Regions from separate parts of the Streptomyces sp. NPDC091280 genome, predicted to be linked through region 2. Evidence: riboswitches for the same ligand, from Rfam matches in the RefSeq annotation. Region 2 holds a riboswitch; each other region holds the start of a gene.
The links. Region 2 has a riboswitch for cobalamin ahead of ACIQPR_RS33400 (ABC transporter substrate-binding protein). Riboswitches for the same ligand answer to the same signal wherever they lie in the genome.

Region 1 (7,609 bases), on a different contig from region 2:
GCGGCCGGCACGAACCGGCGCCCCGCGGCGGCGGCCACCTCGCGCAGGAAGGCCCGCCGGAACCCGTCCGACTCCAGCGAGCCGTGCCAGTGGGTGCCCCAGGTCTGACCGACCCGGCAGCCGTCCAAGAAGGCGTCCCCGCCGGTGACTTCGGCGACCCCGTGATGAATCTCGTATCCCTCGACCCGCTCCCCGAGTGCCCTCCCCTCCGGCCGGGTAAGGATCTTCTCGGGGGCGAACCGGACCCTTAGGGGCAATACCCCGAGACCGTCGACCTGCCCCCGCCGGCTCTCGACCTCGTCGTCGATGTGCTCGCCGAGGATCTGGAAGCCGCCGCAGATGCCGAGGACGGGCCGGTGCTCGGCGGCCCGGCGGACGATCGCGTCCGCGAGGCCGCGCTCCCGCAGCCACTCCAGCGCCTTCACCGTGCCCCGGGTCCCCGGGATCACGACGAGATCGGCGTCGGCCAACTCCTCGGGCCGGTCCACGAACCGCACGAGCACGCCCGGTTCGGCGGCCAGCGCGTCCACGTCGGTGAAGTTGGACATGAGGGGGATCGCGCAGACCGCGACCCGCAGCACGTCCGCGCCGACCGGCGGCGCGGTGCTGGACTCGCGGACGGTCCCGCGCAGCGAGATCCGGAGCCCGTCCTCCTCGTCGATCCCGAGCCCGTGCCGGAACGGCAGCACACCGTACGTACGCCGCCCGGTGAGACCGCGCAGCATCTCCAACCCCGGCTCCAGGAGCGAGACATCGCCCCGGAACTTGTTGACGAGGAACCCGGCGACGAGCGCCTGGTCCTCGGGGGAGAGCAGCGCGACGGTCCCGAAGAAGGAGGCGAAGACACCGCCGCGGTCGATGTCCCCGACGACCAGTACGGGGAGTCCGGCGTTCCGGGCGATCCCCATGTTGACGATGTCGGTCCGGCGCAGATTGATCTCGGCCGGACTGCCGGCCCCCTCACAGATCACCGCGTCATACGTGCCCCGCAACTCGGCCAGGCAGTCCAGCACGGTGCCGAGCAGCGCCTCCTGCCGGCCACCGTGGTAGCCGCGCGCGCTCATCTCGCCCACGGGCTTCCCCATGAGCACGACCTGACTGCTGCGGTCGCCGCCCGGCTTGAGGAGGACCGGGTTCATCTGCGCGGTCGGCTCGATCCGGCAGGCCTGCGCCTGCATGGCCTGCGCCCGGCCGATCTCGGCACCCTCGCGCGTCACGAACGAATTCAGCGACATGTTCTGCGCCTTGAACGGCGCGACCTTCACGCCCTGCCGCACCAGCCACCGGCAGATCCCGGCGGTGACGACGCTCTTCCCGGCGTCCGAGGTGGTGCCCGCGACCAACAGCCCGCCGCCGCTCATGACTTGGGTCCCTTCAGCAGCAGCCGCCCGGCGACACTGACCCCGAGCGCGAGCCAGCCGACGCGCCGGGACAGCCGTACGGCTCGGTCGATGTCCGCCACGGCGACGGCCCGGCCGGCGCCGTTGAGCACGGGCCGGTGCTCGACCCGGCCGCCGTAGGAGAGCGTGCCGCCCAGCCGTACGCCGAGGGCGCCCGCGAAGGAGGCCTCCACGGGACCGGCGTTGGGGCTCGGGTGCCGGCGGGCGTCGGTGCGCCAGGCGCGTACCGCTCCGCGCGGGTCGTCGCCCGCGAGCGTCGCGAGGACGGCGGTGAGGCGGGCGCCGGGCCAGCCGGCCACGTCGTCGAGACGGGCCGAAGCCCAGCCGTAGCGGCGGTACTTGGCCGACTTGTGCCCGACCATGGCGTCCAGGGTGTTCACGGCCCGGAAGCCGAGCAGACCCGGGACACCCGCGACACCGCCCCACACCAGGGCGCCCACCACCGCGTCGGAGGTGTTCTCGGCCACGGACTCGACTACGGCGCGGGCGATCCCGTCCGCGTCGAGGGCCTGCGGGTCGCGCCCGCACAGGTGCGGGAGCCGGGCGCGGGCGGCCTCGATGTCACCGGCCTCCAGCGCCCGGCCGACGATCCCGGCCTCGCGCGCGAGGGAGGTCCCGCCGACGACCGCCCAGGTGGCGGCGGCGGTGAGGGCGGCAGAGGCCGTACGGGACGGTCGTAGGGCCGAAGTGGCCACGGTGGCGAGGGAGACGGCGCCGCCCACGCACACGGCGGTGTGCAGGGCGCCCCAGCCTCGGTGGTCGCGCCACAGCAGCTGTTCCACGGCACCGGCGGCGCGGCCGAACGCGGCGACCGGATGACCGCGGCGGGGATCGCCGAGCAGATGGTCACCGAGGAGGCCGGCGGCGGCGCCGTACGCGAAGACGCGATCGGCACGCATCGGCTCAGCCGGTCGCTACGGTCGCCGAGTCGGACACTGGGGCGGTCGCTGGGGCGTTCGCTGAGCTGGTACGGGACCTCGAACGGCAGCCGAGCATGGCGATATGTCCTCACTCAGGGTGTCCACGCCCTGGTTCGACGAGACCGGCGGTGAGAGTTCCTGGCTCCCGGGGTTGTCTACCCCGGTGACAGTGGCGGGACCGCGCCGGATTCGCACCGGCTTCCTCTCCTGCCGCCGTACATGGCCCCGGCAGTCCACCACGGGGTTGGAAGGGGCGTCAACTTGCCGTTGACCTGCGGGGGAGGAGTGTGCTGAGGCCCACACGCGGGGCGTCGGAGGGGCCACGCGCACGTGGGGTGCGGGACGGTGTCCGTCCCGCACCCCACGTGGGTCCAACTGGCGGCCGGTCAGGCCACGATGATGTAGATCCCGTACGCCACCGCCGCCACGCAGGCCGCGAAGCAGGCGTACGCGCCGGTCAGGGCGAGGGTCGCGGAGTCGCCCTGGGCGGTGGCCCGTTCGCGGCGCGAGAGGGCGGTGATGCCGAGGGTGAAGACGGCCACGAGGGCCACGGTGACCACGAGGCTGACGCCGAAGACGGAGCCGAGGGCTGCCCAGTCGATGTCCATGCTGATTCGTTCCTTCTGGTTCCTGCTGGTTCCTGCCGACGGGGTTCGAGGACTCAGACCGCGGCGGCCGGCGGGGTGGCCGTGTCGGGCGCCGCGGAGGCGGGGGCGGGGCTCACGGGCGGCGAGGGGATCGTCGCGGTGAGGCCCTCGGAGAGGGCGACGGACGGGGGCGGGGTGACGGCGGCGATGGCCGCGGTGACCACACCGGCCGGCTCCTCGAACTCGTTGACGTTCGAGGCGTCGACCACCTGGCGGCGGGAGAGCAGCCAGATGCCGGCGCTGGAGGCGACCAGGAAGACGGCCACCAACGCGGTGCCCCAGTCGCCGAGGTCGGTCACGGACTCGGCGAGCGCGCCGACCAGCGCGGCGGCCGGCAGCGTCAGACCCCAGGCGACGAACATCCGGGTGGCGGTCGACCAGCGGACGACACCGCCCTTGCGGCCGAGGCCCGCGCCCATCACGGAGCCGGAGACGGCGTGCGTGGTGGAGAGCGAGAAGCCGATGTGCGAGGAGGCCAGGATGACCGCGGCGGCACTGGTCTGGGCGGCGAAGCCCTGCTGGGGCCGGAGGTCGGTCAGGCCCTTGCCCATCGTGCGGATGATGCGCCAGCCGCCGATGTAGGTGCCCATCGCGATGGCGAGGCCCGCGGAGAGGATGACCCAGGTGGGCGGGTCCGAGTCGGGGGCGATGGAACCGCCGGCGATCAGCGCGAGGGTGATGATGCCCATCGTCTTCTGCGCGTCGTTCGTGCCGTGGGCCAGTGAGACCAGGCCGGCCGAGGCGATCTGGCCGACGCGAAAGCCCTTGTCGGCGGCCTTGCCGTCCGCGCCGCGGCTCAGCGCGTACGAGAACCTGGTGGCGAGCATCGCCGCGACACCCGCGACGATCGGGGCGGCCACCGCGGGCAGCAGCACCTTGGTGACCAGGACGTCGCCGTGGACCGCGCCGGTCCCGGCGGAGGCGATGGTGGCGCCGATCAGACCGCCCATCAGGGCGTGCGAGGAACTGGACGGCAGGCCGACGAGCCAGGTCACCAGGTTCCAGAGGATCGCGCCGACCAGGGCGGCGAAGATGACCTCGGGACGGATGCCGCTCTCGTCGACAAGACCCTTGGAGATCGTGTTGGCGACCTCCACGGAGAGAAACGCGCCCACCAGGTTGAGGGTGGCCGACATGGCCACCGCGACCTTGGGCTTGAGCGCACCGGTCGAGATGGTGGTGGCCATCGCGTTGGCGGTGTCGTGGAAACCGTTCGTGAAATCGAACGCGAGTGCGGTGACCACCACAATCGCGAGAATCAGCGAGAAGCTTTCCATTTACCCAGGCAATCGTTCGAGGTCATTGGCGCGTTGACCGTAGGCAACCTGGATGAACGGAAGATGAACTAAGGGGGTCTCTGGGGTGTCTGTACGGGCCGGTAACTCCGGGGTGGGCTTCTTTGGCGGTCTGCTTGGGTTGCTGGCCTTGTGCTTGGTCGGGTTGTGGTGGCCGCGCTTTCCGTCGTGCGGGTTGTATGCGATGCGGAGTGCGTGAATGGGTGCTGGTTGCCCATATGTACCTGTTTGGGTGCGCGGCTTCCGGCCTGAAGTGCTCCAGTCCGAGCGCGTGTTGAGGAACCGGCTGGCAGGATCACGGCATGGCTGAGCGGCGGCGGGACGAGCGGGGCGGGCAGGGCGAGCGGGGAGGGCGGGGAGACCGAGGCGAGCGGGGCGGTCTGGAGGGAGTGGAGTCCGTGGAGGCTGTGGGGGAGCCGTGGCGCAGGCGGGTGCGCCCCGAGGAGGCGAGCGCCTGGGACGAACTCGTCGTCACGGCCCGCCGGACGGTCACCGACGGCCTGGTGGTCGGCACCTCCGGGAACGTCTCGGCGCGCGTCGGCGACATCGTCCTGGTCACCCCGTCGGGCGTCCCCTACGACCGGCTGACGTCCGACGACACGGTCGGTGTCGACCTCGACGGCCGACAGGTCCTCGGCACCCTGCTCCCGACGAGCGAACTGCCCATGCATCTCGCCGTGTACCGCGACACCGACGCCCGCGCGGTCGTCCACACCCACGCCGTCCACGCGACGGCCGTCTCGACCCTCGTCCCCGAACTCCCCTCCATCCACTACATGTCCGGCGCCCTCGGCGGCCCGGTCAGGGTCGCCGCGTACGCGACCTACGGCACGGAGGAGCTGGCCGAGAACATGCTCCGTGCCCTCACCGACCGCTCCGCCTGCCTCCTCCAGAACCACGGCACGATCGCCTACGGCACCTCCCTGGACCAGGCCTACGACCGCACGGCCCAGCTGGAGTGGATGTGCCGCCTGTGGCTGACGGCGTCGTCGGTACCCGGGCTGTCGCCGACGCTGCTGTCGGGGGAGCAGGTGGCGGAGGCGGGGAAGCGGTTGCGGGGGTATGGGCAGCGGGGGTGAGCGGGGTGCGTGGGGTGCGTGGGGTCGAGAGGGCCGGCGGGGTGAGCGAGGGGAGGGCCCGAGGGCTGGCGGGGAAGGGCTGGCGGGGATGCTCACCGGGGCGGTGGCGCTGAGGTCGGTCGAGGGGAGGGCTGACCGGGTTGGGCTTCGGTTTGCTGGCGGGACTGGCGGGACCGCTAGTGCTGGCGGGGGCGATCGAACCGGGGCGGTTCGCGGGGCTGGCGGTGTCGGCAGGGCTGACCGGGGCGGGCCTTCGGCTGGCTGGCGGGACTGGCGGGGGCGACCGAACCAGGAAGGCTCCCGGGACTGGCGGGGCCAGCGGCACTGACAGGGCTGGCGGGATCCGCCGAACCGGGAAGGGCTCACGGGGCTGGCAGGACTGCCCCGGCTGACAGGGCGGCCAGGGCCGGCAGGACTGACAGGGCGGCCGGCGCCGCCCAAACCGCCCGACGGCCCCCCACCGCACCTTCCCCCCACCGCACCTTCCCCCCCACTGCACCCTCCCCACGCCGACTCTCCCCACGCCCGCTCTCCCCGGCCTCCGGCCCACCCCCGTGCCTCCTCCGGCTGGCCGGTGGCCGGGTCCGCCGGGACACTGGAGCGGTGCGCACAGTCAAAGCGACGGCCGCGGCCGTCTCCGTGGCCCTCGCGGCCGGTGCGGTGGGCGTCGCCGCCGGCCGCTACGCCAGCGACGCCGCGCTGAAGGCACCGCCCGGCCGTCCGCTGCCGACCGAACCCCGGCTCACGGTGCACGCCACCGCCGCCGGGCAGATCACCCTCACCCGGGACCTGGCCTCCCTGCGGCCGGGTGTCTACGGCCTCGCCGGTGACGGCTCCCACGCGGTCGTCGGCCCAGTCGTCGACAGCGCGGCCCCCTCCGCCGACACCGTCGTACGCCGGCTGGAGCGCGTCACCCACGGCACCCTGCACCCCCGCGACAAGGTGTGGCTCACCCCCAACCTCCACATCGGCGACCCGAGCGCCGCCCTCGGCCTCGACCACGCCGACATCGACATCCCCGGCGAACTCGGCTCCCTGCCCGCGTGGTTCGTACCCGGAGCGCGCAGTACCTGGGTGATCGCGGTGCACGGCCTGGGCACCACCCGCGAACTCGCCCTGAACGTCATGGAGTTCCTGCACCGACACCGCTTCCCGGTGCTCGCCCTCGCCTACCGCGGCGACCTCGGCGCGCCCCGCAACCCCGACGGCCTGGGCCACCTCGGCGAGACCGAGTGGCGCGACCTGGACGCCGCGATCCGCTACGCCGTGCGCTACGGCGCCGAGCACGTCGTCCTGTACGGCTGGTCCACCGGCGCCACCATGGCGCTGCGCGCCGCCGCCCACTCCGGGATGCGCGACCGCGTCTCGGGCCTGGTGCTGGACTCGCCGGTGCTGGACTGGGAGACGACGCTCCGCGCGCTGGCCACCGCCCGGCACACTCCGGGCGCGCTGCTGCCGCTCGCGGTCCGCGCCGCGCAGGGCCGCACGGGTCTGCACGGCGACCGCATCGCCGAGGCGGCCGACCCCGCCCGGCTCACCGTCCCGACCCTGATCTTCCACGGGCCCGACGACACCGTCGCCCCCTGGTCCCACTCCCGCCGCCTCGCCGCCCGCCGCCCCGACCTGATCACCCTCCAGCCGGTCGCCCCCGCCCCGCACGGCGCCATGTGGAACGCCGACCCGGCCGCCTACGAGGAGATCCTGCGCCGCTTCCTGACCCCCCTGATGTGACCGCGCGTCCTGACCCCGCCGATGCGGCCCCTGCCCACGCACCGCTTCGCGCCCCGCTTCACGTACCGGCCCATCCACCGGTCCACGCACCACCCCACGCACCGCTCCACCCCCTCCGAGCTTCCGTTTAGCCCTCTACCACTGGCCTGATCCCGGTCCCCAGCAGCCCTCGGGACCCCCTGCTCCGGCCCTCCCCGTCGCCCGCCGCGGCATTCCGTTTGGGTTTTCGGACCGTCAACCGGAAGACTGCACCCGTGACGTCCCGTATCCCGCGCGACTCCAGGCTTCGACTCGTCCGCCCGCGACCCCTGGCCGCCGCCCCCCGAGCGATGAACCAGCGGCGCTCGCGCCGCCCCGCGCCCCGTCCTCCGGAGGGCACACCGGCCCCCGCGGAACTGGCCAGAATGGCACGCTCCGGCCTGGCCGGAGCGGCCCGCGTCGCCCACTGGGCCGACGCCGCACTAGGACCCGGCCGTGACGGCGCGAGCCCCGACGGCAAAGGAACTCTCTCCCAAGCGACCGCCGAACTCGCGGCCG
Region 2 (7,609 bases):
CTCCCTCGCTCCCACCCGGTCCGCTCAGCGGATCCGTGGGTGACAGCCGGATGACGGTGCATCAGTCTGGCCATCGGTCGCCGACGGCCACCGGCCGCTCGGTATGCAGAGAGCAAGCATCCAGGGGGAGTTATGAGAGAAGCCTCGAAACCGGTGCGTCGCCACCTACGCGCGGGAGTGACTGCCGGGCTGCGGAGGTGGGCGGTCGGCGTAGCACGCTCGCCCAAGGCGGTGGTGCTGGTCGTCGCGGCGCTGGTGGCCACCGCGTTCGCGGTGACACCCGCCTACGCGGACGATCCCGGACTGAACTGCGCGGCCACCGCGACCGCCACGATATCCGTGACACCCAACCCCGTGACCTTCGGCCGTACCGCCTTGGTGCAGTGGAGCGCGGACTGCGTCGCCAACACCCCCGAAGATGTCCTTCAGATCACCGGTCCGGGCTTCAACCCGACGACCACGGTCTTCCCGGTCGGCGGCGGATCGCAGTCGGTGCTCATCACCCAGACCGGCACCGTCAGTTGGGGCGTCACGGTGATCGACACATCGTCGGACACCGGATTCAGCCGTGGGCTGGCCTCCGTGTCGGCCTCGGTCACGGGTGTGACGACCGTGCCCAACCTCTCGGGCGACACGCAGGTGGAGGCCGGACAGGCGCTCTCGGCCGCCGGATACGTGCTCGGCGCCGTCGGCAGTGTCGTCGACTGCGACAACGTCAACAGGGTGAGTTCACAGAGTCCGCACGCGGGCACCGTGCTGCTCCCGGGATCCTCGGTCTCGATCAAGATCGGCAAGAAGCCCGCACCGCCTGCCCAGTGCGAGTGATCCCGTCCGTCCGCACCTGTTCGCTCCGCCTTCGTGCCGGGACCTCTTCCTGCGGTCCCGGCACGTCCGGCCATGGTTTGAGGGGTCGTGGCCGACGGGACACTCAGGTCCGGTCTTGACGCCACCGTGAACCCCGCGGTCAGGTGGTGCGGTCGAGGACCGGCGCGGGCCGCGTGCCCGAGGGGGCCTCGTGTTCGACCATGCGGCTGCGGACGAAGATCGTGGCCAGCCGTGTCACCACCTCGGTGAGCGCCATCAGGACGAACGCCGCGACCCAAGCCTGCCCGGTGGTGATGTCGTGCGTGACGCTGAAGCGGGCCACGTCGTCGGCGCCGCCGTGGTCGGTCCACACCTGGAATCCCATCCGGGCGCCCATGCCCAGCACCCACAGCGCCGCCGACACCGCGCCCGCCTTGATGAACAGGTCTCCGCCCACGCTGCGGATCCGGGTGTAGACACCGCCCGCGATGCCGAGCACCGCACCGGCGGCGACCAGCGCGCCGATCAGCACCAGGTCGTTGCCCGCGGTGGGCACGGAGCGCAGGTAGTGGGAGGACACGAAGGCCACGATCCCCAGCGGGATCAGGTAGGACATGCGGTCGAGGCGCCCCTCGCGCAGCTGGCGGAAGACGATCAGGACGAGCGCGATGTCGGTGATCCAGTCCGTTGTGTTCATGTCCTCAAGCGTGCTGTCCGCGGCCCTCTCACACCTGGACCCATGGGTGGAACTGAGGGTGGAGATCCCGGCGCGACGAACGTGGACCGACACGTGCGGTTCGGTGCTCGGGAGGATCGGAGAAACACCTCACCGGTCTCTTCCTCCGAGTGTGCTCCGCTCCACGGGGGCTCAGTGCGGCTGCGCCGGGCGCAGGAAGCGGATCACGGGGTGGCAGGGGTCGTGGGTGACCTCGGCGTGGACGCCGTAGACCTGTTCGATGAGGGTCGGTGTGAGGACCTCGGCCGGGGTGCCCTCCGCGACCGCGTGGCCGTCGCGGAGAACGAGCAGGCGGTCGCAGTACATCGCGGCGAGGTTGAGGTCGTGCAGGGCGATCACGGCGGTGACCGGGAGGCCGGCGATCAGCTCCAGGAGGTCCAACTGGTGCTGGATGTCGAGGTGGTTGGTGGGTTCGTCGAGGAGGAGTTCGCGGGGTTGCTGTGCGAGGGCGCGGGCGATCTGGGTGCGCTGGCGTTCGCCGCCGGAGAGTGTGTGCCAGGACTGGTCGGCGCGGTCGGTCAGGCCGGTGCGCGCGAGGGCCTCGGTGACGGCCTCCGTGTCGGCCGTCGTGGCGGGTGTCCAGGCGCGGCGGTGTGGGATGCGGCCGAGGGCGACGACGTCGCGGACGGTCAGTTCGGTCTGGGTGTCGGCGTGCTGTTCGACGGTGGCGATCCGGCGGGCGGTGGCCCTGCGGCCGATCTCGGTGAGCGGGCGCCCGTCCAGGGTCACGACTCCGGCGGTGGGGGCGAGGACTCCGGCCAGAAGTCTCAACAGGGTTGATTTTCCTGAGCCGTTGGGACCGAGGAGGCCGACGGTCTCGCCGGGACGGAGGGTGAGCGTGACGTCGTCGACGACGACCTTGTCGCCCAGGCGCCGTACGACGCCGTCCGCGTGCAGGCTGATCATGTTCTGCTCCGTCCTCGGTAGAGCACGGCCACGAACGCCGGTACGCCGATCAGGGACGTGACCACGCCCACCGGAACCTCCTGGGGGTCGAGGACGGTACGGGCCAGGGTGTCCACCCACACCAGGAACACGGCGCCGGTCAGGGCCGTGACGGGCAGGAGGCGGGCGTGTCCGGCCCCGGTCAGCGCGCGGGTGGCGTGCGGCAGGACCAGGCCGACGAAGCCGATCGCGCCGGCGCAGCTGACCAGGGCGGCGGTGAGCAGCGCGGTCGCGCAGAGCAGGACCAGGCGGGTACGGGCGACGTGGACGCCGAGTCCGGCGGCGGCCTCGTCGCCGAAGGCGAAGGCGTCGAGGGTACGGGAGTGGCCGAGGCAGACGGCCAGGACCGCGGCGAGGACGACCGCGCACAGCGTCACCTGGCCCCAGTCGGCGCCGGTGAGCGAGCCGAGCAGCCAGAACAGCACACCCCGGGTGGTCTCCGCGTCGGCGGAGGTCAGGACGACGAACGAGGTGAGCGCGGAGAACAGTTGCATGGCCGCGACCCCGGACAGGACGACCCGGTCGGTGCTGCCGCCGAGGGTGTGGCTGAGCAGCAGCACCAGGGCGAAGGAGAGCAGCGCGCCGAGGAAGGCGCCGGCCGACAGGGACAGCGCTCCCCCGCCCACCCCGAGGACGACCACCGCGACCGCCCCGGTGGACGCGCCGGAGGAGACCCCGAGCACGAAGGGGTCGGCGAGCGGGTTGCGCAGCAGCGACTGCATCACCGCGCCGCACACCGCGAGTCCGGCCCCGCACACGGCGGCGAGCAGGGTGCGGGGCATCCGCAGGTTCCACACGATGCCGTCCCGCAGCGGCGCCAACGTGCTCTCGCCGAAGCCGAGATGGGCCGCGACGGACGCCCACACGTCGCCGGTGGAGATGTCGGCGGGCCCGATCGTCACGGCGACGGCGGTCGAGGCGAGCAGCGCGGCCAGTCCGCCGCCGGTCAACAGGACGGTGCGGAGGCTCACTTGTCGAGCCCGAAGTCGCGCAGACCGGCCGCGACCTTCTCGATCCCCTCGATGGTGCGAATGGACGGGTTCATCGCCTGCCCGCTCAGCAGGACGTACCGCTTCTTCTTCACGGCGGTCAGGTTCTTGGTGGCGGGGTTGGTCTCCAGGAAGCGGATCTTCGCCTTGGCGGTCTCCGCGGTCTGCTGCTTGCGGGTCAGGTCGCCGATGACGATGACGTCGGGGTCACGGTCGGCGACGGTCTCCCAGCCGATCTGGGGCCACTCGTCGTGGGTGTCGGCGAACGCGTTCTTCGCGCCGACGGCTCGGGTGATGGCGCCCGGAGCGCCGCAGCAGCCGGCCAGGTAGGGCGACTGGGAGTTGGCGAACCAGTACATGAGGGACACGTCGGACGCGTGCAGCCCGGCGGTGGCCGTGCGCACCCGTTCCTTCAGTCCGGCGACCACCGTCTCACCGCGCTTCTCGACACCGAACGCCCGTGCCAGATCGCGTATTTCGCCGTACACGGCATCCAGCGTGAGGGGTGTGGAGCGCGATCCGTCGCCGCCGCTGTCGTTGTCCTTGCCCGCCGAGCAGTCGGAGGGCGAGACGTACGTCGGTACGCCGAGCTTCTCGAACTGCCCGCGGGTGGCGACGCCGCCCTTGCCGAGGGTGGAGACGAACGAGGCGGTCACGAAGTCGGGGTCGGCGTCCAGGACCTTCTCGAAGGAGGGCGCGTTGTCGGCCAGCCGGGGCACGGACGCGTTGGCCTTCTCCAGGCCCTTCATCACCGGGTCGGTCCAGGTGGCCGTACCGGCCATGCGGTCGGCGAGGCCGAGGGAGAGCAGGATCTCGGTGGTGCCCTGGTTGAGGGAGACGGCCCGCTTCGGAGCCGACGTGAGGGTGACCTTGTCACCGCAGTTGTCGATGGTGACGGGGTAACCGGCGGCGGTCTTCCCGGTGTTCGCGTCCGACTCGTCGGAGGCGCCGCAGGCGGTGAGCAGGAGGGCGGACGCGAGGAGAAGGGCCGGAGTACGAAGGAGAGCGGGGGTGCGGAGCACGGGCATGCCTCAGGGGTCGGGGCTCGTTCGCGGAGCCTGGCCTACGGACGTCCCTCCGCGCGGGGGCGCGAAGGTGCCAGCAGGTCTTCGGACTCGGGTTCGTCCGGACGGGACGCCTTCCCGGTCTCCCAGTGGCGTGGTGTGCCCCGCCCGTCCCCCTCACCGCTGCGCGTCAGTTCCGGGTTCGCACCGGATTCCCTGGCCTCGGATGTGGCTCGACTGGCCCGATGAGGCTATCAAGATCGGCGTACGGCCGGTCCGTGCGATCGGTCACGGGGCGCGCTCGGCACATGGGGAATCCGTGGGTCGTCCCGTTCGCCTCCGGGCGCCCCACCACCGGACCACCCGTCACCGCGTAGGCCAGACGGAGCGGTCACAGCCCGGCTGAGTCTCTCCCCGAAGGCTTCACCGGACGCGAAAATGCCTGCGGGTCACTGCGAGCCTGCGGCCACCACGGCAGCCGTGATGGGTTCGAGCGCGGCGATCAGTTCGGTGAGTTCGGCCTCCGACAGGGCCTCGTACGGTGGGGTGGCGAGTTCGTCGGTCAGGGCTTCCACGCGCCGCTTGGTCTCGCGGCCCGCGTCGGTGAACCTGCCTTCGATGTCGACGAGCCCGCGCTCGCGCAGGCCGTCCATGACCGCGGCCAGTCGCTCTTTCGGCAGGTGATGGACGCGCCCGAACGACTCCGGCGGATGGATGCCCATGTCCAGCGCGGACAGCACATGGGCCTCCGTGCCGCCGATGCCCGCACCGACGAGAGCGGCGATGTGCCCGTCGCCGCGGTGCTCGCGCAGCATGGTCGCGGAATGCCACAGCCGGGCGACCGGGTCGCCCGGCACCGGGAGGCTGCGCATCCCGGCGTACATCACCCGGCCGACCATGGGCGCGTTGGTCGCGGCCTTGGTGGTCAGGTCAGCGGCGCGTACCAGGCCCGGGGAGTCGGCCAGTTCGTCACCGAGGATCCGCCGCAGTGAGGCCGCACTGCCCCGCTCGCGCGCGGCGAGGGACGCCTCGGGCGGAATCGTCTCCCAGGCACTCGGGATGTGCCGCGCGACCTCTCCGTCGGCGAAGTTGTAGAAGGCCGCGTGCACGACCTGTGCCGGCACCCGCCCCAGCGGTGCGGCACGGCTGGCGAAGTAGCCGTCCCAGTAGGTGCGGTGGCCGAGCGCGGCCAGTTCGTCGTTGCACTCGTCGGCGAAGAAGGTGACCAGGCAGATCGGCTCCAAGAGCTCGAACATGCGGCGGGCGATGTGGGTCATCGAATGCGGGCGCGTCTTGCTCATCGGTCTCTCCCTCTGCCAGGCGTGCCTGCTTTGACGGTCCGGCACACCGAAACTCATCGGCGTGCCGTGGACCCGCCCGTCGGTCACAGCCCGGCGATCCGGTACTCCGCCACGGTCGAATATGGGCAACGCCCTCTCCGCGCACGGCAGTTGACCTGGTTCCGGTCGGCGGGGCGGGCGCGGTCACTCCGGCGCGTGGTCGCCGAACGCGGTGACGGACAGGAAGCGGATGGGCAGGGTCACCAACTCCTGGGGGCCGTGGGGCCCTTCGCCGTCGAGTTGGAGGGCGTCGCCGGGGCGCAGGGTGTAGTCCGCCTCTCCGTGGCCGTAGACCATCTCGCCCTCCAGCATGTACAGGAGTTCGGTGCCGGGGTGCTGGAAGAGAGGGAAGACCTCACTCCGTTCGGTGAGTGTGACGAGGACGGCTTCCATCCGCTTGTGCGGTCCGCGCAGGGCGCCGAGCAGTTCGTAGAGATGTCCGACCCGGCTGCCCCGGCGCACGATGCGGGCGCCTTGCCCGGCCGGGACGAAGACGGCCTCGCGGTCGGCGTCGACGCCTCGGAAGAGCGCGGTGACGGGGATGCCGAGGCCGGTGGCGAGGCGGCCGAGCGTGGTGAGGCTACAGGAGGTCTGCGCGTTCTCGATCTTCGAGAGCATGGCCTTGGAGAGGCCGACACGGGCCGCGGTCTCGGCGATGGACAGGCCTGCGGCGGTGCGGTACTCCCTGACCTGGCGGCCGATGACGACTTCGAGTTCCAGGGCCCGCGCCGCCTCGACCGGGTCGATCTCCCGGTCGGGCAGCGCGGCGGCACGGTCCTGGAGGTCGGCGGCATCCCGATCAGTCGTCATGGTGGCCATTCTGCCGTGCCTGTTCAGAAGCGGACTCGCCCGACCGGGCCGGGTCCGCGGACGGTGGTGCGCCGTCCGCGGTGGCCCGGCTGCTAGGTCGTGGTGGACACAGTGCCGCGCGCGGAGTCGGCGGGAACCGCGTGCAGCAGGTCGTAGGCGCTCTCGGCGTGCAGGTGGACGTCGATCCCGCCCTCCTCCACCTCGGGGCGGACGCGCAGGCCCATCGTCTTGTCCAGGACCACGGCGATGATCCAGGTGACGGCGAAGGAGTACAGCAGGACGGCGAAGGCGCCCACGGCCTGCTTGCCGAGCAGGGAGAGGCCGCCGCCGTAGAGGAGGCCGTCGACGCCGTTGGGCGCGTCCGAGGTGGCGAGTACGCCGACGAGGAGGGTGCCGGTGAGTCCGCCGACGAGGTGGATGCCGACCACGTCGAGCGAGTCGTCGTAGCCGAATCTGTACTTCAGGCCGACGGCGAGCGCGCAGACCGCGCCGCCGATCGCGCCGAGCGCGAGGGCGCCGACCGGTGAGACCGCGCCGCAGGACGGGGTGATGGCCACCAGGCCGGCGATGGCTCCGGAGGCGGCACCCAGGGTGGTGGAGTGGCCGTCGCGGAGCTTCTCGACCAGGAGCCAGCCGAGCATCGCGGAGCAGGTCGCGGTGAAGGTGTTCAGGACGACTACGGACGCGGCGTTGCCGGCCGTGAGCGCGGAGCCGCCGTTGAAGCCGAACCAGCCGAACCACAGCAGGCCCGCGCCGAGCATCACCAGGGGCAGGTTGTGCGGTCGTTCGCCGCCCTTGGTCTCCTTGCGCCAGCCGATGCGCTTGCCGAGGACCAGGATCATCGCGAGGGCCGCCGCGCCGGAGTTGATGTGGACGGCGGTGCCGCCGGCGAAGTCGATGGCGCCGAGCTTGTTGACGATCCAGCCGCCGGTGACCCCCTTGCCGTCGAAGGCGAACACCCAGTGGGCGACCGGCAGATAG
Region 3 (7,609 bases), on a different contig from region 2:
CGACGAACAGGCCACCCAGGACGCGCTGCACGCGCTGACCCGGGCCGCCGAGGGCACCGGCAACCTGCTGGAGCTGGCGGTGGACGCGGCCCGCGCGAAGGCCACGGTCGGTGAGATCTCCGACGCGCTGGAGAAGGTGTACGGGCGCCACGCCAGCCAGATCCGTACGATCTCCGGTGTGTACCGCACCGAAGCCGGCGAGTCCCCGTCCGTCGAACGCACCCGCGCCCTGGTGGCCGAGTTCGAGGAGGCCGAGGGCCGCCGCCCGCGCATCCTGGTCGCCAAGATGGGCCAGGACGGCCACGACCGCGGCCAGAAGGTGATCGCGACCGCCTTCGCCGACCTCGGCTTCGACGTCGACGTCGGCCCCCTCTTCCAGACCCCCGGCGAGGTGGCCCGGCAGGCCGTCGAGGCGGACGTGCACGTCGTCGGGGTGTCCTCGCTGGCCGCCGGACACCTCACGCTCGTACCGGCGCTGAAGGAGTCGCTCGCCGAGGAGGGCCGCGAGGACATCATGATCGTGGTCGGCGGGGTGATCCCGCCGCAGGACGTGCCCACGCTCCTGGAGATGGGCGCGGCGGCCGTGTTCCCGCCCGGGACGGTGATCCCGGACGCGGCCTACGACCTGGTCGAGCGGCTGGCCACCGACCTCGGGCACACCCCGTGATCGATGTCGACACCTATGTGAAGGGCGTGCTCGACGGCAAGCGGGCCCTGGTGGCCCGCGCCATCACCCTCGTCGAGTCGACCAGGCCCCAACACCGCGTCATGGCACAGGAGTTGCTGACCGAGCTGCTGCCGCACAGCGGCAAGGCGCGGCGGATCGGCATCAGCGGGGTGCCGGGCGTCGGCAAGTCGACGTTCATCGACGCCTTCGGCACGCTGCTCACCTCGCTCGGGTTCCGGGTCGCGGTCCTCGCCGTGGACCCGTCCTCGACCCGGACGGGCGGCTCGATCCTCGGCGACAAGACCCGCATGGAGCGGCTGGCCGTGGACCCGGCGGCCTTCGTCCGCCCCTCCCCCACCGCGGGCACGCTCGGCGGCGTCGCGAAGGCGACCCGGGAGTCGATCGTGGTCATGGAGGCGGCGGGCTACGACGTCGTCCTGGTCGAGACGGTGGGCGTCGGCCAGTCCGAGACGGCCGTGGCCAACATGGTCGACTCCTTCCTGCTGTTGACCCTGGCCCGCACGGGCGACCAGTTGCAGGGCATCAAGAAGGGCGTCCTGGAACTGGCGGACGTCATCGCCGTCAACAAGGCGGACGGCCCGCACGAGCGCGACGCGCGGGGCGCGGCACGGGAGTTGGCGGGCGCGCTGCGGCTGATGCACCCCGCCGACGCCGCCTGGACCCCACCGGTGCTGAGTTGCAGCGCCCGCGAGGGCACCGGCCTGGACACGGTGTGGGAGCGCCTGGAACAGCACCGGTCGCTGCTGGACTCCACGGGCCGGCTGGCCGCCAAACGCCGTGCGCAGCAGGTGGACTGGACGTGGACGATGGTCCGCGACGAGCTGCTGGGCAGGCTGCACGCCGATCCGGCGGTGCGGGCGCTGGCGCCGGATCTCGAACGCCGGGTGCGGGAAGGCGAGTTGACGGCGACCGTGGCGGCGGAGGAGATCCTGCGGGCCTTCGGATCCGGGTCCGGCTGAGCGGCCGGCCGACGGCCCGAAGATCGACGTATCCGCCCCGCACCCTCTAGGCTGGTGCACGCAGCTGGTTCGCCCCGTCCGCCAGGCGGGATGCGTCGTAAGAGGGAACCCGGTGGGAATCCGGGACTGCCCCGCAGCGGTGAGTGGGAACGACCGCCGTCATAAGCACTGGACCCGAACAGACCGGGCCTGGGAAGCGACGGCCAGTAGGTGTCCTCCGGTTTCCGGAGGGCGGGCCCGCGAGTCCGAAGACCTGCCCGTTGCCCGTACGCGACCTGTTCGCGCGCGGACATCCCGGTGACCTCGTGGGCGGGTCGGCGAACACACCGGACGGACGGTCACCCGACCGCCGCCGTCCGGTCCGTCATCCCTTCGCGCCCTCGTCCCGTCGTCCGGGATCTCAGGGATTCATCTCGCGAAGGAGATCTCCGTGACCACCAAGACCGCAGCCGCGGCAGCACGCGCCACCGTGTACGGCTACCCCCGCCAGGGCCCGGACCGGGAACTGAAGAAGGCGATCGAGGGCTACTGGAAGGGCCGCGTCGACGCCGACACCCTCCGGGCCACCGCCGCCGGACTGCGCCGCGCCACCTGGCGGCAGCTGGCCGAGGCCGGCCTCCACGAAGTGCCGACCGGCGACTTCTCGTACTACGACCATGTCCTGGACACCAGCGTCATGGTCGGCGCGATCCCCGCCCGCCTCCGTGCCGCCGTCGAACTCGACGCGCTGGACGGGTACTTCGCGATGGCGCGCGGCACGCAGGACGTGGCGCCGCTGGAGATGACGAAGTGGTTCGACACCAACTACCACTACCTGGTGCCCGAGTTGGGGCCGGACACGGTGTTCACCGCCGACTCCGGCAAGCAGGTCGGCGAGTTCCGTGAGGCGCTCGCGCTGGGGCTCACGGCCCGCCCGGTCCTCGTCGGCCCGGTCACCTATCTGCTGCTCGCCAAGCCCGCGCCCGACGCGCCCGCCGACTTCGAGCCGCTGACCCTGCTGGACCGGCTGCTGCCCGTGTACGCCGAGGTGCTGGCGGATCTGCGGGCGGCGGGCGCGGAGTGGGCGCAGCTCGACGAGCCCGCGCTCGTGCAGGACCGCACCCCGGCCGAACTGAACGCCGCCGAGCGCGCCTACCGCGACCTCGGCGCGCTCACCGACCGCCCGAAGCTGCTGGTCGCCTCCTACTTCGACCGGCTCGGCGACGCCTTGCCGGTCCTGGCGAAGGCTCCGGTGGAGGGGCTGGCGCTGGACTTCACCGGGGCCGGGGCCGCCAACCTGGACGCCCTGGCCGCGGTGGGCGGGCTGCCCGGGAAGCGGCTGGTCGCCGGAGTGGTCGACGGCCGCAACATCTGGGTCAACGACCTCACCAAGTCCCTTGCCGTACTGGGCACGTTGCTCGGTCTCGCCGACCGGGTCGACGTGGCCGCCTCCTGCTCCCTGCTGCACGTCCCGCTCGACGCCGCCGCCGAGCGGGACATCGAGCCGCAGCTCCTGCGCTGGCTTGCGTTCGCGCGGCAGAAGACGCGGGAGATCGTCACCCTCGCCCAGGGCCTGGCCCGGGGCACCGGCACGATCTCCGCCCAACTGGCCGCGAACCGCGCCGACCTGGCCTCCCGCGCGGGCTCCCCGATCACCCGGGACCCCGCCGTACGGGCCCGTGCCGCCGCCGTCACCGAGGCCGACGCCCGCCGCTCGCAGCCGTACGGCGAGCGGACCACCGCCCAGCGGGCGCGGCTCGGTCTGCCCCTGCTGCCGACCACCACGATCGGCTCCTTCCCGCAGACCGCCGAACTGCGCACCGCCCGCGCCGACTTGAGGGCGAACCGGATCGACACGGCCGGGTACGAGGAGCGCATCAGGGCGGAGATCGGCGAGGTGGTCTCCTTCCAGGAGAAGACCGGCCTCGACGTCCTGGTGCACGGCGAGCCCGAACGCAACGACATGGTCCAGTACTTCGCCGAGCAGCTCACCGGCTACCTCGCCACCCGGCACGGCTGGGTCCAGTCCTACGGCACCCGTTACGTCCGGCCGCCGATCCTGGCCGGTGACATCTCCCGCCCCGAGCCGATGACGGTCCGCTGGACGACGTACGCCCAGTCGCTCACCGCGCGCCCGGTCAAGGGCATGCTCACCGGGCCGGTCACCATGCTCGCCTGGTCCTTCGTGCGCGACGACCAGCCGCTCGGCGACACCGCCCGGCAGGTCGCCCTCGCCCTGCGCGACGAGGTGAACGACCTTGAGGCGGCCGGGACTTCGGTCATCCAGGTCGACGAACCGGCACTACGCGAGACCCTTCCGCTGCGGGCGGCGGACCGGGAGGCGTATCTCGCGTGGGCGACGGAGGCGTTCCGGCTGACCACCGCCGGGGTCCGGCCGGACACCCAGATCCACACCCACATGTGCTACGCCGAGTTCGGCGACATCGTGCGGGCCATCGACGACCTCGACGCCGACGTCATCAGTCTGGAGGCGGCCCGCTCCCACATGCAGGTGGCGCGCGAGCTGGCCGGGCACGGCTATCCGCGCGAGGCGGGACCCGGCGTGTACGACATCCACTCGCCGCGCGTGCCCGGCGCGGACGAGGCGGCGGCCCTGCTGCGCAAGGGACTTGAGGCCATCGCGCCGGAGCGGCTGTGGGTCAATCCCGACTGCGGGCTGAAGACCCGCGGCTGGCCCGAGACCCGCGCGTCGCTGGAGAACCTGGTCACGGCGGCCCGTACGGTCCGGGAGGAACTGGCGGGTTCCTGACCCGAGGGACGAACGGGGCGGGGTCGGCCGGGGGAACCCTCCCGGTCGGCCCCGCCCCGCAGGGCAGCGCAGGGGGGGACGATGGCCGTACCCCCTGTCCGGAGAACTGGAGCGAGCGAGTGACCAGCCGCATCACCTTGATCACACCGGCGTCGAACCGGTCCCTGCGGGAGGCCCGCTTCGACGACGGCAGTCCGCTCGACCCGAGTGGCCGCACCCGCGCCGAGGCGTCCGCCAGCCGGCTCGGGGCGGCCGACCGGGTGCTGGTCTCCCCCACCGCGCGCTGTCTGGAGACGGCCGCCGCCCTCGGTCTCTCGGCCGTCCCGGAACCGGCGGCGGCCGGTCTCGACATGGGCCGCTGGCGGGGTCTGACCCTGGACGAGGTGATGGCGCGGGAACCGGACGCGGTGATGTCCTGGCTCACCGACCCGGACGCGGTGCCCCACGGCGGGGAGCCGGTGCGGGCGCTGTGCGAGCGGGCGGCCGGATGGCTGGCGGCCTCGGCGGCGGTCGAGGGGCGGACCCTCGCGGTGGTGGAGCAGGAGTTCGTACGGGCCCTGGCGGTCACGGTCCTCGACGCGCCCGGACCCGCCTTCTGGCGGCTCGACGTACCGCCGCTGACCGCGACCGAGCTCAGCGGACGCTCCGGGCGATGGAACCTGCGGCTCGGGCGGGAGCTGGAGTCCGAGGGCCGCTGACGCGGGGAGCGGGGTCTCCGCCGTGGCCACCGGGGCCGGGGCGCGCGCCGCTCACCACCTCAGGTGCAGTTCGTAGGGGGAACGGTGGATCATCGTGGGCCGCATGACCACCGGACGGTCCGCCGCGAGCCGCAGACCGGGCAGTCGGCGCGTCAACTCCTCCAGGGTGAGCCGCAGTTGCTCCCGGGCGAGCTGGGAGCCCGGGCAGCCGTGCACACCGAGGCCGAAGGCGAGATGGCGGGCGACCGGGGAGCGGGTGATGTCGAAGGTGTCGGCGCGCGGGTGGCGCCGCTCGTCCCGGTTGGCCGCGCCGAAGGCGATGAACAGCTGTGCTCCGGCCGGGAGTTCGGTACCGGCGAGGACGAGCGGCCGGGTGGTGGTCCGGCGGAAGCCCTGGAGCGCGGTGTCGTAGCGGGCCGCCTCCTCGACGGCCGCCGGGATGCGTCCGGGTTCGGCGCACAGCAGCTCCCACTGGCGCGGGTGGCGGAGCAGATGCAGCACGGTCGTACCGATGAGCGCGGTGGTGGTGAGGTGTCCGGCGATCAGCAGGTTCTGGAGGTCGGATACGAGTTGGTGCCGGTGCTCCAGGGTCAGCGGGCCCTCGGCGACGGAGGCGACCAGCTCCGAGCAGAGGTCCTCGCGGGGCCGCCCGTGCCGTTCGCGCGCGTACCGGTCGAGGGTGTGCTGCATCGCGACCACGTCCTGGGCGGCGGCGACCTGCTCGGCCTCCGCCAGCGGACGGAACAGCAACTCCTCGGCGCGGTGGCCGCCGTGGACGACTCCGGGCACATCGGCGGGGTCCAGGCCGACGATCCGCCCGATGACATCGCCGGGGAGCCGCCTGGCGTACGCCGACATCAGCTCGACGTGCCCGTCCCCGGCGAAGGCGTCCACCAGGGCGGCGGCGCGCTCGGCGGCGTAGGGCAGGACGGCCGTGACGCGGGAGGGGGCGAGGCCGCGGACGATGGGTGCGCGCAGCCGCTGGTGCCGGGCGCCGTCCGCGGTGACGACGACCGGCCGCCCGCCGAAGCCGCCGCCGAGGACGGCGAGCGCGGCGGGCGAGGGCAGCACGTCGGGCCGTAGCGCGAGGGCCGAGGAGAAGTCGTCGGGGCGGCGCAGGACTTCGCGGACGTCCGCGTCCCGGGCCACTAGCCAGGCGTCGAGTTCGGGGACGTGGGTGAGGCCCTCGGTCTGCCGGGCCCGCGCGTAGTAGGGGTAGGGATCGCGCTGCAACTCGTCGAGTCCGGCGTGCGGTTCGCGGTCCACGGGACGCCCTCCGGCCGGTGGTGCGGTGCGGGTCGGGCTCATGGTGCCGTACGCGCACGCGGTGCGGAAGGGAGGTTTTGGGCAGCGTCAGAACACCACGGTCCAGCCTTCCCGCGCGGCCTGGTCGGCGGTGTACGAGACACCGTGCGCCTTGAGGCCGCCCGCGTCGAGGAGGGTGATCTCGCCTCCCTGGTTGCCGAGTTGGACGCCGTCCGTGAGCGGGACGAGGAGTGGGGCGCCGGCGGCGAGCGGGCCGGAGGCCGGTACCGCGCAGGTGGTGCCGAGCCGGTCCCGGACCTGCCAGCCGGTCAGGTCGACGGGGTCGGGCGAGGCGTTGAGGAGGGTGACGCTCTCCGACTCGGGTGCCGGGCCACGGGGGTTGACCAGGGCCGCCACGATCCGGACCGGTCGGCCGTCGGGCGCGTCGCGCGAACCGTCGGTGCCGTCCAGGGTGTGGCCGGTGGTGTCGTCGGTGTGCCACGACTGGCTCTGGAAGGCGAGGAAGATCGCCACCCAGCGCGACTGCGCCGGGAAGTGGATCAGGATGCCGCCGTCCTGCCACACGCCGTCGTCGCCGCTGAACCGGCGGCTGTTGCCCTGGTTCATGTGGATGTCGTGCACGCCGTTGCCGGGCAGGAACCCGAACACCTTGTCCTTGACGGTGGGTTCGGGGCCGAAGCGCTCGCCGAAGACGTACAGCCGGGCGTCCGGGGCGTCGACCGCGCGTCGTACGTAGTGGTCGAGGAGGTCGGCGAGGTCGTTGTCGGGACCGCTGGCGTCCGGCGGGAGCGTGCGCAGCCGGGCCGGGTCGAAGAGGTTGCCGCGCACGAAGTCGAGATTCGGGCCGCCGGGTCCGGGCAGCAGCGTGTTCCAGCCGCTCGGCAGCGGCTCCAGCCGGGCCGTGACCGGGTGCTGGAAGTCCTCGCCGACGAGGTAGAGCAGCTCGGAGGGCCGCTCCTGGGACAGGACGTTGACGGCCGCGCGGTAGTGCGTGCCCGAGTCGTCCGCGAGGTGGATCTGGTAGTGCGGTGTACCGGCGGCGCCCTCGCGCCGGGTGTCCAGTGCTCGTGCGATCAGTACGCCGTAGGCCTTCAGTGGCATGACGACCGACTCCCCCCGTGGTGTGCGTGCGCGGGCCCGTGAACGGCTGGGCCAAGGGTGTGATACCCCCGACGAAAGTACCGCCGACCGTGCCGCGTTCTCTACGATCCCTCCATGGTCGACTTCCGTCTCGAACGCACCGCACCGC
Region 4 (7,609 bases), on a different contig from region 2:
CCAGGCCCCACTTGATCTGCGTGGCGGGGTTGGTCTTCCAGTCGGAGCCGGCCGAGGCCATCTTCGAACCGGGCAGCGCCTGGACCAGGCCGTAGGCGCCGGAGGAGGAGTTCGTGGCGGTGACGTTCCAGCCGCTCTCGTGCTCGACGATCTTGCTGAACGCGTTGTACTGCGCGGCGCTCGGGATCATCTTGTGCGCGATCGCCTGGGCGGAGGAGGCGGAGGTCGTCGCGGCCTGGGCGGGAGCCGAGGTCAGCACCAGACCGGTGGTGGCGGCGGCCAGGGCGGCGGCGGTCAGGGCCTTCTTCGGGGAGGCGATGCGGGCGACGATGCGGGAGACGGACACGGAGAACCTGTTTCTTAGGGGACAGAGACGTCGTACGCCCGCCGGTGTCACGCGGTGCGCGGCCCCGGCAAGGCGTCGGCGCCGAGGCCCGTGAGGACTCGTCGGCGCCGTGCGACTGCTCCACAGAAGCACTCTCGATCCGTGTCCGCAAAGACCCCTTTTACTAGTTGTGGTCGCATGTGGGTGAATCGTCAACTGTGTGACGTGGCTCTCAAATCGCAGGTCAGAGGCCTTTAAGTCGCGTACATGCCACGCCTGTGCCCTACTAATCCACATCGTTGGTGACATGCGTCATGTGGGACGCTTCACCCGGTTCGTCCGTCGAAAGTGACCCGCGTCTCGAAGGCCGCCCGCCGCGTCGCCCGGCGCAGCGCCCGCAGCAGCGCCGGACCCGCGGTCAGCGTGAGCACGACGGTCACGACCGCCCGCCCCAGGTCCCAGCCCAGCGAGGTGGCCAGGCAGTACGCGACGAACCGGGCCAGATTCGCCGCCACCGCCGCCCCCGGGTCGAACGCCACCGACGAGGCCATCGCCCCCATGAAGGGCCAGCCGGCCAGGTTCATCGCGGTGCCGTACGCGAACGCGGCGAGGAAGCCGTAGCAGGCGAGCACCGCGATCTCGGCACGGCCGCGCAGCCGCTCCCGGCCCGGCAGCAGGCCCGCGCCCAGCGTGAACCAGCCCATCGCCAGCATCTGGAACGGCAGCCACGGGCCGACCCCGCCGGTCAGCAGCGCCGACGCGAACATCGTGACGTTGCCGAGCACGAACCCGAAACCGGGTCCCAGGACGCGTCCGCTCAGCACCATCAGGAAGAACATCGGCTCGATACCGGCCGTACCGGCGCCGACGGGGCGCAGGGCCGCACCCGTCGCGGCGAGCACACCGAGCATCGCCACCGCTTTGGGGCCGAGCCCCGACTCCGCGACCGCCGCCGCCGCGACGGCGACGAGCAGCACGAGCAGCCCCGCGAACAGCCAGGGCGCGTCCCGCGCGTGCGCGGCGACCCGCGAACCGGGCGGGGCGAGGAAGGGCCAGGTGAAGGCCGCGACCCCGGTGACGGTGACGAGGGCGAGGGCGGCGGTGGAGCGGGGGGAGAGGGGGATCGGACCCACACCTGTGCTCCCCGTCCTCCTTGTCCCCGTCCTCCCTGTCTTTGTCCTTGTCCTTGCCCTTGTCATGCCAGGGCCTCCCGTACTTCGGCGACGGTCAGCCATCGCTGCGGGGCGAGGATCTTGGCCGTCTGCGGGGCGAAGGACGGGGACGCCACGACCACCTCGGCGGTCGGGCCGTCCGCGATCACCTCCCCGTCGGCGAGGAGGACGACCCGGTGGGCCAGTTCGGCGGCGAGTTCCACGTCATGGGTGGCCAGGACGATCGCGTGCCCCTCGGCCGCGAGCGCGCGCAGGATCGCCACCAGCCGGGACTTGGCCGCGTAGTCGAGACCCCGGGTCGGCTCGTCGAGCAGGAGGAGGGGCGGGCGCGCCGTGAGCACGATCGCGAGGGCGAGCGCGAGGCGCTGCCCCTCGGAGAGATCACGGGGGTGGGTGTCGTCGGTCACACCCGGGAGGAGTTCGCGGACGAGGGCCCGGCAGGTGCCCGGCTCGGCGTCCGCGTCCGTGTCGGCCGCCGCGCACTCGGCGGCGACCGTGTCCGCGTACAGCAGGTCGCGGGGCTCCTGCGGGACGAGACCCGCACGGCGTACGAGGTCCCGGGGCGCCGTGCGATGCGGGGTGAGGCCGCCCACCTGGACCGATCCGGAGGTGGGCGCGACCAGACCGACGAGGGTGTTGAGGAGTGTGGACTTGCCGGCGCCGTTGCGGCCCATGAGGGCGACGGTCTCGCCCGGGGCGATGGTCAGGTCGACGCGGCGCAGCGCGTCGACACCGGCGCGCCGGACGGACAGGGCCCGGACTTCCGCCGTGCGGGCGCCGGTTGGGGCGGTACTCCTGCGGGAGCGCCAACGGCCCTTCGCCGGCCGGGAGTCGGGGAGCCGACCGGTGAACGGGGCCGCGCCGCGCGCCGGTTCGCGTCCGGCCAGGCGCTCCCGCAATCCGTCCGCCCGGCGCCGCGCGTCCCGCACGGTGAGCGGCAGGGGCGTCCACCCGGCGAGCCGGCCCAGGGCCACGACCGGTGGGTGCACGGGCGACACCGCCATCACCTCCGCCGGGCCGCCCAGGACCGGCGGCGCGCCCGAGGCCGGGAGCAGGACGACCCGGTCGGCGTACTGGACGACCCGTTCCAGCCGGTGTTCGGCCATGAGGACCGTGGTCCCCAGGTCGTGGACCAGGCGCTGGAGGACGGCGAGCACCTCCTCGGCGGCGGCCGGGTCCAGGGCGGAAGTCGGCTCGTCGAGGACGAGGACGTCCGGGTGCGGGGTGAGGACGGAACCGATCGCGACGCGCTGCCGCTGACCGCCGGAGAGGGTGGCGAGCGGGCGGTCCCGCAGTCCGGCGAGGCCCAGCAGATCGAGGGTCTCCTCGACGCGACGGCGCATCACGTCCGGGGCAATACCCAACGACTCCATGCCGTAGGCGAGTTCGTCCTCGACCGTGTCCGTCACGAAGTGGGAGAGCGGGTCCTGGCCCACCGTGCCCACCACGTCGGCGAGTTCACGCGGCTTGTGGGTGCGGGTGTCGCGGCCGGCGACCGTGACCCGGCCGCGCAGGGTGCCGCCGGTGAAGTGCGGCACCAGCCCGCTCACCGCGCCGAGCACCGTGGACTTGCCGACCCCCGACGGGCCGACCAGCAGGACGAGTTCGCCCTCCGGGACCTCGAAGTCGATTCCCCGGACGGCGGGTTGTGCGGCTCCGTCGTACGTCACGGAGACATCCTCGAAGCGGATCATGACGGTTCCCTGGAGGTGAGTGACGCGGGGGCCAGGCCCAGCAGTACGGCAGCGGCCGGCCAGAGCGGAAGGGTCGGCGCGACGAGCGGCACCGCACCGGGAGTGAGCGCGCCGGGGTCCAGGACGGAGGCGGCGGTGAGCAGCGCGGCGACCGCCGCCCCCGACCCGGCGACCAGCCACGCCCGCCGGTCCCACGGGTCGGGGCGGTAGCGGGTGCGCAGCGTACGACGGCCGCCGAGCCGCAGCCCCGCCGCCGCGGCGAGGACTCCGGCGAGCAGCAACGGCAGCCCGTAGCCGCCACCTTCGGCCGTGAGCAGTCCGTACGTCCCCGCGCACACCCCGAGCAGCCCGCCCAGCGTGAGGGCGCTCGTCGTGCGCCGTACGGAGGCGGGCACCTGTGCGCTGCGGCCGTAACCGCGCGCGTCCATCGCGGCGGCCAGGGCGACCGAGCGCTCCAACGCACCCTCCAGGACCGGGAGTCCGACCTGGAGCAGGCCGCGCGGGCCGCGGTCGGGACGGCCACGGAGGCGGCGGGCGGCGCGCAGCCGGCGGACGTCGGCGACGAGGTTCGGGGCGAAGGTGAGCGCCACGACCACCGCGACACCGGTCTCGTACAGGGCGCCCGGCAGGGACTTCAGGAGCCGTGCCGGGTTCGCCAGGGCGTTCGCCGCGCCGACGCAGACGAGCAGCGCGGCCAGTCTCAGACCGTCGTAGAACGCGAAGGCCAGGCCCTCGGCGGTGACCTCGCCGCCCAGGCGGATGCCCTGCGCCCAGTGGGGGAGCGGGACTTCGGGGAGCGTGAGGAGGGTGTGGGTGCCGGGGACGGGCGAGCCGAGGGCTGTCGCGAAGAACAGGCGGACGAGGAGGACGGCCAGGGCGAGTTTCGCGAAGGCGGCGTAGGAGCGGGACCAGGGGGCGGAGGTGCGGTGCGTCGCCACGACGTAGGCCGTGACCGTGATCAGGAGGGTGAGGAGGAGGGGGTTGGTGGTGCGGGTGGCGGCGGTGGCGAGCCCCAGGGACCAGGTCCACCAGGCGCCCGGGTGGATGGAGTCGGGCCCGCTCCGCTCACGCATGTCCGCGCCTGCGGGCCTGCCACACCGCCGCCGCGGCCAGCAGCGCGATGACCGCCGCGCTCGCCGTCAGACCCAGCGCGTGGTCCTCGTGGTGTGCCGGGGTGGTCTGTTCCCCGCAGCCCTGGTCCGGGTAGCCGTCGATCGCGCACAGCAGGGCGTTCGGGTCGTAGCGCAGCGGCTTCGCGACCGCCGCGAGCGCCTCTGCCGTCGTGGCGTCGGGGGAGACGGTGGCGCAGGCGGTACGGCGGGCGGGCGGGGTCTCCTCGGAGGGCGCGTCGGACGCCGTGCCGAAGTCGATGACGAGAGCGACGCGCTTCTTCCCGTCCACGGCCGGGGATTTGGCGCAGATCGACGTGAAGTCGACTGCCGGGCCCCGGGGTTGCCGCGCGTCGGCCGAGTCCTCGCTCACCGCGAAGCGGAAGCCCTGCACGTCCCCGTCGGCGGGACGGCTGGTGGCGGGGCCCTGGGTGGCGTACGTCCAGTGGGTGCCGGTGCGGTCCCAGAACGACCAGTAGCGGTAACCGGCCGCCTGGGCGGGGGAGTTGGCGGCGACGGCGAGCACGAGCGCGGTGAGCAGGAGGACGGGGACGCGGACGGGGGAGGGGCGGCGGGTCACTGCTGCCGCCCACGCCCGCGGCCACGGACGAACAGCACGGCACCGGCCGCGGCCACGACCAGGAGAGCGCCGCCGACCGCCCAAGCGACCTCCGAGGAACCATCGTTGCCGTCGGAGGCCGCCCTGACCTCCGGGCCGGTCGCGTTCAGCAGGGAGACGAGGTCCTGGCCGCCGAAGTCGTGGACGTCGGCGCCCTTCGCGGTGGTCGCCACGAACACGAGCTGCGCGTAGGCGGCCGGACCTCCCCGCGCGGCCCACGCCTTCGCGTGGGTCTCCAGCCAGCGCAGCGGCTTCGCGGCCTGGTCGTGCAGGCCGAGCGACGACAGCGCGACGACCGCGTCGGCCGTGTTGCCGTAGTCGGGCTGCGGCTCGGCGCCCGGGAGGGCCGTGGTGAGGTGGCCGTCCTTGGCCAGGGCCCGGGTGAGCCAGCGGGCGCCGTTGCGGCTCAGCGTCGTCCCGGAGGCGCCGGAGTCCGGCCGCGCGCAGTCCGCGGGGGCCCCGGCGTCGTCCCGCCGGCTCCCGGCGAGCGACTGGCCGGCCAGGCCGAGCACGGCGGCGGCCGTCGCGTCCGCGTTGGCGACCAGCCCGCCCTTCTTGTCCGGCTGGTAGGCGAAGGCGCCCGCGTCCGTACCGCCGTCGCAGGGCAGCGCCAGCTTCCGGAGAGCGTCGTAGGGGGACTTCCCGTCCTTCCGGACGTTCGGCACGGTCACTCCGGCGGCGCCGAGCGCGTCCATGACGACGCCGGTGGAGTTCGCGTCACTGGCACCGCCGGGGGAGTATCCCCAGCCGCCGTCCGGGTTCTCGACGGACTTCAGCCAGGCGACGGCCCTGGCCACCCGCGCGTCGTGGGAACCGGCCAGCGCCGCGAGGGCCTGTACGGCGGCGGCCGTGCTGTTCGTGTCGACCACGACCTTGGCGTCGCACGCCTTGCCGGGGTCGGCCCGGAACGCCGCGAAGGCCCCGTCGGCGCACTGCTGCCCGGCCAGCCACGCCACCGCGCTGTCGGCGGGCCGCACACCCACCGCGTCCTGCGCGAGCAGGGCCAGGGACTGACGCCACACGCCGTCGTAGGTGGGGTCGGAGGTGCCGTAGAGCCCGGCGGGTATCGCGACGGAGGGCGACGGGGACGGACCGGCGGCGGCGACGGGTGTCGCGGCGCTCACGGTGACGGTGATGCCGACGGCCAGGGCCGCGGCGCTGCGGCGGACGTTCATGATCGGCGGATGCCTTCCCCTACGGGGAGCAGGGCAGCACGGGAACACCCCCGGGCGGCTCGGCTCCGTATTCCTCGACGGCGCGTGCGAGCCGGTCACGTACCGTACGGGGCGGTCCGGCTCACCGGCCCCGGAGGGACGGATCACGGTTGCGGGTCAGCGCCGGAATTGCACCGGCTTTCCCCCGTACGGGTGTGATGACGACCCGGTCACTCTACGGGGAACCTGGGTGTCGGCTGTGGGGAGGGGGTGCCCGGCCGCGGTCGTGCGGTCACCAGGCCGGCCGGAGCCGGTCGACGGCCGGTCCGGTCCGGAACCGGTCTCAGACCCGGACCGGCGCCCCCGCCCCGACCCCCGTCGGCTGGCACAGGACCAGTGCCAGGTCGTCGGTGGGCGGTCCGCCGGTGTGGGCGAGCAGGCGTTCGTACAGGGCGTGCAGTGCCGCGTCCGGTGTCGGTTCGCTCAGCGCCGTCGCGCACTCGGTGAGCAGGGCGAACGGGGTGCCGTCGAGGGCGCGGGACTCGGTGAGGCCGTCCGTGTAGAGGAGGAGGCGGTCGCCGGGCTGGAGACGGACCCGGTACTGCTGCGGGTCCGGGCACAGTCCCAACGGCAGTGCCGGGACCCGGGGTTCGAGGAGTTCCAGGCGCTGCCCGGAGCGCAGGGGCGCCGGATGGCCGCAGTTGACGAGCCGCACCTCGCCGGGACCGAACTCGGCCAGCACCGCCGTGACGAAGTCCTCCGGACCGAGACCGGGCGCCAGCCGGGCGTCCAGCGCCTTCGCCAGGGTCGTCAAGTCCGGTGCCGTAGAGGCGAGTTCACGGAACCCGACGAGTGTGTCGGCGGCCGTCCGCAGCGCGTCGAGCCCGTGCCCGCGCGCGTCCCCGACCAGCACCCGCAGACCGTACGGCGTCACCGCGAGGTCGTACAGGTCGCCGCCGACGGAGGACTCGGGGTGCGCGCAGTGGTAGCGGGTGCTGACCTGGGTGCCGGAGAGGGTGCGGGAGACGGGCCGCAGGATCGCCTCCTGGGTGATCCGGGCCACCTCCCGCGCCTCCGCGAGCCGCGCCCGCAGCCGGCCGTGCCGCCGTGCCGCGTACACACCGCACGCGCAGCCGACCAGCAGCGCGCCCCAGCGGACGGCGAACCCGGCGTTCAGCTGCGCGTCCGAGCCGAGGCCCGCCGCCAGCGCGAGCAGCACCGTCCAGCAGCAGACCAGGAGGGTCCGGCGGGCGCCCAGGAAGGTGGCGGCCATCAGCGGGCCGAGCGCCAGCAGCGGCAGGACCGGCTGCACCCGGCCGATCAGCAGGCCCGGCGTGGCCGCCAGCAGACAGCCGGCCGGTGCGACGAGCAAGCGACCGCCCCCGTTCATCGTGTTCATGCCTCTCGCGTCTTCATGTCCCTCATGTCCCCATGTCCCCCGCGTTCACGTCATGACGATCGCGGAATTCGCGGCTCCGTACCTGCCGCACGGGGGAGTTGACCGGCCCTCGATCACAAGTCGTCCGACCGGGACGA

Region 1: it holds a riboswitch for cobalamin, as region 2 does, so the genes downstream of both, ACIQPR_RS32485 (cobalamin biosynthesis protein) here and ACIQPR_RS33400 (ABC transporter substrate-binding protein) in region 2, are expected to answer to the same signal.
Region 3: it holds a riboswitch for cobalamin, as region 2 does, so the genes downstream of both, metE (5-methyltetrahydropteroyltriglutamate--homocysteine S-methyltransferase) here and ACIQPR_RS33400 (ABC transporter substrate-binding protein) in region 2, are expected to answer to the same signal.
Region 4: it holds a riboswitch for cobalamin, as region 2 does, so the genes downstream of both, ACIQPR_RS29180 (prenyltransferase/squalene oxidase repeat-containing protein) here and ACIQPR_RS33400 (ABC transporter substrate-binding protein) in region 2, are expected to answer to the same signal.

Annotation. Positions count from the first base shown of each region.
Region 1 covers NZ_JBIVUZ010000011.1:395,312-402,920, forward strand. Annotated here, with positions in the region: gene ACIQPR_RS32480 (cobyric acid synthase) at 1-1,361, opposite strand, end outside; gene ACIQPR_RS32485 (cobalamin biosynthesis protein) at 1,358-2,299, opposite strand; cobalamin riboswitch at 2,432-2,574, opposite strand; gene ACIQPR_RS32490 (hypothetical protein) at 2,707-2,928, opposite strand; gene ACIQPR_RS32495 (anion permease) at 2,982-4,244, opposite strand; gene ACIQPR_RS32500 (class II aldolase/adducin family protein) at 4,565-5,341, shown strand; gene ACIQPR_RS32505 (alpha/beta hydrolase family protein) at 5,945-7,072, shown strand; gene ACIQPR_RS32510 (hypothetical protein) at 7,327-7,609, shown strand, end outside.
Region 2 covers NZ_JBIVUZ010000012.1:139,139-146,747, reverse strand. Annotated here, with positions in the region: gene ACIQPR_RS33420 (PASTA domain-containing protein) at 154-825, shown strand; gene ACIQPR_RS33415 (hypothetical protein) at 965-1,501, opposite strand; gene ACIQPR_RS33410 (ABC transporter ATP-binding protein) at 1,673-2,446, opposite strand; gene ACIQPR_RS33405 (FecCD family ABC transporter permease) at 2,443-3,456, opposite strand; gene ACIQPR_RS33400 (ABC transporter substrate-binding protein) at 3,453-4,502, opposite strand; cobalamin riboswitch at 4,557-4,735, opposite strand; gene ACIQPR_RS33395 (MarR family transcriptional regulator) at 4,928-5,779, opposite strand; gene ACIQPR_RS33390 (helix-turn-helix domain-containing protein) at 5,963-6,628, opposite strand; gene ACIQPR_RS33385 (ammonium transporter) at 6,721-7,609, opposite strand, start outside.
Region 3 covers NZ_JBIVUZ010000004.1:282,293-289,901, reverse strand. Annotated here, with positions in the region: gene scpA (methylmalonyl-CoA mutase) at 1-667, shown strand, start outside; gene meaB (methylmalonyl Co-A mutase-associated GTPase MeaB) at 664-1,647, shown strand; cobalamin riboswitch at 1,696-1,923, shown strand; gene metE (5-methyltetrahydropteroyltriglutamate--homocysteine S-methyltransferase) at 2,078-4,396, shown strand; gene ACIQPR_RS14580 (histidine phosphatase family protein) at 4,516-5,094, shown strand; gene ACIQPR_RS14575 (cytochrome P450) at 5,146-6,360, opposite strand; gene ACIQPR_RS14570 (DUF2278 family protein) at 6,448-7,461, opposite strand; gene ACIQPR_RS14565 (SRPBCC family protein) at 7,576-7,609, shown strand, end outside.
Region 4 covers NZ_JBIVUZ010000010.1:151,218-158,826, reverse strand. Annotated here, with positions in the region: gene ACIQPR_RS29205 (transglycosylase SLT domain-containing protein) at 1-346, opposite strand, end outside; gene ACIQPR_RS29200 (ECF transporter S component) at 652-1,524, opposite strand; gene ACIQPR_RS29195 (ABC transporter ATP-binding protein) at 1,521-3,191, opposite strand; gene ACIQPR_RS29190 (CbiQ family ECF transporter T component) at 3,188-4,264, opposite strand; gene ACIQPR_RS29185 (SCO2322 family protein) at 4,257-4,880, opposite strand; gene ACIQPR_RS29180 (prenyltransferase/squalene oxidase repeat-containing protein) at 4,877-6,094, opposite strand; cobalamin riboswitch at 6,187-6,318, opposite strand; gene ACIQPR_RS29175 (PP2C family protein-serine/threonine phosphatase) at 6,417-7,472, opposite strand.